Solidesulfovibrio magneticus RS-1: one gene and its partner. The protein of the gene in region 1 interacts with the protein of each later gene in a pairwise test. Links are inferred from orthologs where the notes say so. Each region holds a gene or a part of one and is shown on either strand. Other genes may lie near its edges. The genes, in order: DMR_RS12360 and DMR_RS04485.

Region 1 (3,228 bases):
CAGCACCAACACCCCACCGCCCTGGTCGGTGTCCTTGATGGCGGCCTTGAGCGCGGCTAGGGATTCGTCCACGGCCTTGGTCAGATCGACGCTGACGGCTTGGCAGTGCTGCTGGGGGCCGAGGATGAACTCGGCGGCGGCAATAAGCCGCGACCCGTAGTCGGTGTGGGTGACGACCACCACGCCAACGGGCGCGTCCTTGCGGGACTCGGCATTCATAGACAGGCATCCCGGAGCATGGCGCCCCCGTCTTGACGGTTTGAAACCGTCGGCATTGCTTTCTGCTTCCGGTCCGGCCGCGCCGCCCGAAAGCCCAAGGCCTCACACCATAGCGGTCTTTGAACGAGGCTACCGAGCCGACAAGGCTACCGGCCGTGACGGCACGCTGTCACCAAACACGAAAGTCCCTGGACCGGGCTCGCCGCCCCACCGCTCTCGCCGGCAACCACGTTGCCGCGGCGTTCAAAACCTAGAGTTTAGCCGCGTTCGATGTGCCGATGTTCAAGGGAGATATTGTAGCCAGCCTTGGAGAGCGTGTCAAAGACCGACTCGGCCACGGCCACCGAACGGTGGCGGCCGCCGGTGCAGCCAAAAGCCAGGGTCAGGCGGTAACGGCCTTCCTTGGCGTACAGCGGCAGCAGGTAGAGCAGAAATTCGGTCAGCCGGCGCAAAAACTCCCGGCCCGGCTCCTCGGCCAGGACGTAATCGCGCACCGCCGCTTCCTTGCCCGTGCGCTCGCGCAGTTCCTTGTCGAAATAGGGATTGGGCAAAAAGCGCAGGTCAAAGACCATGTCGGCCTCGGAGGGCGGGCCGTACTTGAAGCCGAAGCTCATGACGTGGACCTTGAGGGTTCCGGCGGTGGGCCGGATGGAGGCCCATTTTTCCTGGAGCTTGCGGCGTAGGTCGTGGATGGTGAAATGGGTGGTGTCCAGCACCATGTCGGCGGCGTCGCGAAGGGGCCGCATGCGTTCGCGCTCGGCCAGGGCGGCCTGCTCCAGGCCCATGTCGGCGCTTTCCAGGGGATGGGGCCGGCGGGTAGTGGCGTAGCGGCGGATGATCTCACCGTTATCGGCCTCGAAAAAGATGATCTGGGTAAGGTCCTGTTTACGCCGCACCTCGGCCAGGGTCGCGCCCCAGTCGGTGTCGAGGTCGGCCTGGCGCACGTCCATGCCCAGGGCCAGGCCCTTGTAGCGCTGGCCGCCCTTGTCGTCGAAAAGGCTCATGAGCTTGGGCACGAGGCTGACCGGCAACCCGTCCACGCAAAAAAAACCCAGGTCCTCGAAGACGCGAAGGGCTGTGGATTTTCCGGACCCGGACAGGCCGGTCAAGATAACGACGGGGAGTTCCCTGGCCGCATGTTCCATGGCATTCACCTTCCGGCCCAAGGGCTTAACAAATTTCCCGCGCGTTTGTGTGACAACAAACGCGCGGGAAACGTTTTTTCAGGGAGCCTTAGGCGGCGGCGAGCACCTGCCGCAAGGCCTCGTCGGTTTCGGCGGTCAGAAAGGCCCGCCGGAAGGATTCATCGGACAAAAGCCGCGAGATGTGGGCCAAAATGCGCAAATGCAGGCCCGCGACATGCTCGGGCGCGAGCACCAGGAAGAAGATGCGGCAGGGCTTGAAGTCCAGCGCATCGAAGCTGACGCCCGCAAGGCTTCTCCCGACGACGATGACGATGCGTTCGAGGCTCTCCATCTTGCCGTGGGGAATGGCCACCCCGTCGCCGATGCCCGTGGTTCCGAGGTTTTCCCGGTCGAGCAGCACCTGATGGGCGCGTTTGGCGTCAAAATCGGGCCACTGCTTCTTGATGGGGGCCACGAGCTCGGCCAACACTTCGGACTTGGACTCCGACGCAAGATTCCCGATGACGAACTCGGGCTGGAGATAGTCCTCTAACCGCATCTAAGCGCCCGTTCCAGGATCGATGAGGCCGAAGTCGCCGTTGCGCAGGCGGTAGATGACGTTGGGCCGTTCGGTTTCGGAGTTGATGAACACCAGGAATTCGTACTTGAGAGCCTCCAGCTGCATGGCGGCTTCTTCCACGGCCATGGGCTTGGGCTGATACTCGTCGGTTTCGATGATGGTGGGCACGCGGCCGCCGGCGGCGTCCTCGCTGATGCTGATGACGTCCATGCGGACCTGTTCCACGGTCTGGCGACGGCGGTCCTTTTGCTTCTCGCGGAACTTCTTGGCCTGGGCCTCGATCTTGTCGAGGATCAGGTCAATGGTGGAGTACATGTCCTCGGAGGTTTCGTGAGCCGAGATGTGCATATTGTCGGCCAGGAAGATGACGTCGGCCATCTGCCGGGTCTTTTCCACGGCCAGGTTGACCTGGACATCCGAGGTATCGGTGGACGAGGTGTACTTGCCAAGCTTTTCAAAGCGCTTCCTGGCATAATCGCGCAAATGATCAGACGGCTCGAAATTCTTGAAATTAAAGGTGATGTTCATAGAATCCTCCAGGCTGGCGTGGTGAGAGGCCGGAAACCCGGCCCGAAGCATCAGAAAACCGCCTTGCGCTTCGACGACGACTCGATTCCCATGGCCGTGCGATACTTGGCCACGGTTCGCCGGGCGATGTTGATTTGCAGTTCATCCTTGAGCATGTCGGCGATGGCCTCGTCGCTGATGGGCTTTTTGTCATTCTCGCCGGAAATAATGCGCTTGATCATGGCCTTGACCGACTCGGAGCCTACCGTGCCCCCGTCGTCGAGTTCCAGGGCGCTGTTGAAAAAGAACTTGAGTTCAAAGATGCCGTGGGGCGTGGCCACGTACTTGTTGGACGTAATGCGGCTGACGGTGGACTCGTGCATGCTGATGTCGTCGGCCACGTCCTTGAGGATCAGCGGCCGCAGCTTGGTCACGCCGTCCTCGAAAAATCCGCGCTGAAACTTCACGATGCTCTCCAGGACCTTATACAGCGTGCGCTGGCGTTGGTACAGGCTCTTCATAAGCCACATGGCCGAACGCATCTTGTCCTGGAGGTAGTCCTTGTCCTTGTCGTTTCGCGGCAGGCTGCCGTCGGTGTAGGACATGTTGAGTCCCAGGCGCGGCATCCCCTCCTCGTTGAGCAGGATGACGAAGTCCTCGCCGTACTTGTAGACGAAGGCGTCGGGGCTGACGTAGATCGGGTCCCCCGAACCGTAGCTGGCTCCGGGCATGGGATCGAGGGTCTGGATCAGCTCCAGGTATTCCTTGAGCTTTTCCATGGTCAGGTGAAATTTCTTG
Region 2 (3,519 bases), 1.8 Mb from region 1 along the record:
ACCGGCCTCGTCTACCCCTTGGCCGTTACCGCACTCGGCGCGGGAGTCTTTCCGAACAAGGCCATGGGATCCCTGATCGAACGGCAAGGGGGCATCGTGGGGTCTTCCCTGCTCGGCCAGCCTTTCACGTCCGACCGCTATTTCCACGGCCGCCCCTCGGCCACAGCGCCCTATCCCTACAATGCCGCCGCCTCGTCGGGCTCCAACCTCGCCCCTTCCAACCCCGATTTGCGCCAGGCGGTCCAGGAACGCGCGCAAGCGCTTAGCATGGACAATGCCGGCCCGTCCGTGCCCATGGACCTGGTCACGACCTCGGCCAGTGGGCTTGATCCCGACATCAGCCCGGAGGCCGCCTCTTACCAGGTTACCCGGGTGGCCAAGGCGAGAGGCCTGCCCGGGCAAACCGTCGCCGATCTGGTCGCCCGGCACACGGAGGGACGTCTCTGGGGGTTTTGGGGAGAACCGCGCGTCAACGTGCTGCGCCTCAATTTGGAGCTGGATGCCCTGACCAGCACGAAGTAAGGAAGGAAGCATGCACGACGAGGACAACCGCCCTGACCCGGATGCCTTGCTGGCCATGGTGCAGCGCGAGGAGGAGAACAAGCGGCGCGGCCAACTGCGTATCTTCCTCGGCATGGCCCCGGGGGTAGGCAAGACCTACGCCATGCTGGAAGCGGCGCGCCTCAAGATGACCGAAGGCGTCGAACCCCTGGTTGGCATCGTGGAGACCCACGGACGCCAGGACACCGAGGCCCTGCTCTACGGCATGTCCATCCTACCTCGCCAACGCATCGACTATCGGGGCCACGCCCTGGAGGAATTCGACCTCAACACGGCCCTGGCCAAGCGCCCGTCGCTTATCCTGGTGGACGAACTGGCCCATACCAACGCCCCGGGCTGCCGCCACCCGAAGCGATGGCAAGATGTCGAGGAGTTGCTCGAACATGGGCTCGACGTCTGGACGACCCTCAATGTGCAGCACCTGGAGAGCTTAAACGACATCGTGGCGCAAATTACCGGCGTGCGCGTGCGCGAAACCGTGCCCGACGCCGTTTTGGCCAAGGCCCAGTCCGTCATTCTCGTCGACCTGCCGCCCGAGGATCTGCGCCAACGCCTGACCGAAGGCAAGGTCTACCTGCCCAAGCAAGCCGAGTGGGCCGGGGAAAACTTTTTCCGGGTAGGCAACCTGAACGCCCTTCGCGAACTGGCCCTGCGCCAGACAGCCAACCGGGTAGGCACCGAAGTCCTCGTCTACCGCCGGGGACACGCCATCGAGACGACCTGGCCCACGGCCGAACGCATCCTGGTCTGCGTGGGGCCTTCCCCGTACTCGGCCACCCTGGTACGGACGGCCAAGCGTCTGGCCGACGGGCTCCACGCCGACTGGCACGCCCTGTTCATCCAGAAAAGTCCCGAAGGGACCTCGACCGACCAAGCCATGGCCAACTTGCGACTAGCCCAGGAACTCGGCGCGCAGACCCATGTTCTGACCGGGGCCGACGTAGCCAAACTCGTGGTCGGCTTTGCCCGGCAGCACAACGTGACCCGGATCGTCATTGGCAAGCCGCTGACCCGCAACCTCCTCGATGTCCTGCGCGGCAGCCCAGTCGATCAGCTGGTGCGGGAAAGCGGCGAAATCGACGTCCACGTCATCAAGGGACAGGACCCCCGACTCCCGGCCGCCAGACGTCCCCCCCCGGCCCTGGCCAAGGGCCGCTGGAAAGACCTGCCGGCAGCGCTTGGCATTGTGGCTGCCAGCACCGCAGCCTGCTTCGCCATGTACCCCTATTTCGAACTGGCCAACCTCATCATGGTCTATCTGGTCGGGGTCTTGGCCGCCTCGATCTGGCTGTCCCGGCGGGCCTCGGCGGCGGCCTCGGTACTGTCCGTGTTGGCCTTCGATTTCTGCTTCGTGCCGCCCCGGTTCAGTTTTTCGGTAACGGACGTGGCCTACCTGGTCACCTTCGCGGTCATGTTCCTGGTGGCCCTCGTGCTCAGCAGCATGGCCTCGCGCGTCAAGGCCCAAGCCGACAGCGCCGTGCAACTCGAACGGCAGGCGTCGGAGCTCAGCGACTTCTCCCGCAATCTGGCCACCACGCGCGGTGCCGCCAATCTCCTGCTCGTGGCCCATGAGCACATCACGCGTATTTTCGGTTGCACCACCTTCGCACTCCTGCCGAACACCGAGGGGAAACTCGAAGACGCCTTTGTCTCCGAGGCAAACGAGACCCTCACCGACAAGGACGTGGGCGTAGCCCAATGGGTCTTCGACAACGGCAAGCCGGCAGGCCTCACCACACAGACCCTGGCCGAATCCGACGCCCTGTATCTGCCCCTGCCCGGAACCGAGGCAATTCTCGGCGTCATGGGCCTTCGCCCCGACTCCCCGGATGCGGCCGACTCGTTGGAGCTTCCGGATCGTCGCAGGCTTCTGGAGGCGGTGGTGCATCAGACAGCCCTGGCCCTGGACGTAGACCGCCTGGAAGAGCGAGCCAAGAAGACCCTGGTCGAAGCGGAAAGGGAAAAATTGCGTGCCGCCCTCCTCTCCACCGTGACCCACGATTTCAAGACGCCCCTCTCCGCCATCGCCGGGTCAGCGGAGAGCCTGCTCGCCTTGGGCGAGGCCACCACGCCCGAGGTGCGCCGCTCCCTGGAGGAGAACATCGCCCAGGAAGCCTCACGCCTGGAACGATTGGTGGACAACTTGCTGCGCATCGCCGCCCTGGAATCCGGGTCCGTCGTGCCGGACATCAAGCTTATTCCCATCGAAGACGTGGTGGGCAGCGCCCTGGCCCGCCTCGACGCGACGCTGGCCGGCCATGCGGTGCACCTGGACATCCCCGACGACTTGCCTCCCATCCCCATGGACGAAGTGCTTATGGAGCAGGTGCTCATCAATCTGCTGGAAAACGCGGCCAAACACACCCCGCTAGGGACGGAAATCCTTGTTTCCGCCGCTATTCGCGGCCATAAGGCCGTAATCGAGGTTCGTGACGCCGGTCCGGGCCTGCCTCCGGGCGATCCGGAAAAACTTTTCGAACGGTTTCAGCGCGGCGACCGGTCCAGCACCTCCGGGTATGGACTAGGGTTGGCGATTTGCCGCGCCGTGGTCAAGGCGCACGGGGGCTCCATCACGGCCGACCGGAACAGGCCCGCCGGCGCCGCTTTCACCGTCATCCTTCCCTTGTATGCGAACGAATAAGAAAACCATCCTCATTGTTGACGACGAGCCGCCCATCCGCCGCTTTCTGACGCCGTTTCTGGAGGCCGAGGGCTACGCCGTCGTCGAGGCTGGCTTGGGCCGCGAGGCCCTTTCCCTGATCGCGTCCCATGAACCGGACGTCATCCTCCTCGACCTGGGGCTGCCCGACATGGATGGGGAGGAGCTGCTGCGCGCGCTGCCCATGTGGGTCCGGGCCAAGGTCATTGTCCTGTCCGTTCGAGCGCGGGAACGGGACAAAGTGACGGCCTTGGACCTTGGCGCGTCCGACTACCTCACCAAGCCCTTCAGCCTGGCGG

Evidence for each region.
Region 2: the proteins of DMR_RS12360 (region 1) and DMR_RS04485 interact in binary tests that used the Escherichia coli proteins (3 or more experiments, as listed by UniProt). The link is inferred for Solidesulfovibrio magneticus RS-1 from one-to-one orthologs.

Annotation. Positions count from the first base shown.
Region 1 is NC_012796.1:2,885,351-2,888,578, forward strand. Bases 178-3,089 are described here. They hold DMR_RS12360 (PTS sugar transporter subunit IIA), read right to left. Parts: upstream 1,903-3,089; coding sequence 1,453-1,902; downstream 178-1,452. Other genes in these bases: DMR_RS12350 (PTS sugar transporter subunit IIA), read right to left, coding at 178-219; rapZ (RNase adapter RapZ), read right to left, coding at 477-1,364; hpf (ribosome hibernation-promoting factor, HPF/YfiA family), read right to left, coding at 1,903-2,451; rpoN (RNA polymerase factor sigma-54), read right to left, coding at 2,502-3,089. Outside these bases: more of DMR_RS12350, read right to left, coding at 1-177; more of rpoN, read right to left, coding at 3,090-3,228. UniProt on the Escherichia coli protein: Seems to have a role in regulating nitrogen assimilation.
Region 2 is NC_012796.1:1,048,717-1,052,235, reverse strand. The notes cover bases 200-3,402. They hold DMR_RS04485 (sensor histidine kinase), read left to right. Parts: upstream 200-532; coding sequence 533-3,202; downstream 3,203-3,402. Other genes in these bases: DMR_RS04480 (response regulator), read left to right, coding at 3,189-3,402; kdpC (potassium-transporting ATPase subunit KdpC), read left to right, coding at 200-522. Outside these bases: more of kdpC, read left to right, coding at 1-199; more of DMR_RS04480, read left to right, coding at 3,403-3,519. UniProt on the Escherichia coli protein: Member of the two-component regulatory system KdpD/KdpE involved in the regulation of the kdp operon. KdpD may function as a membrane-associated protein kinase that phosphorylates KdpE in response to environmental signals.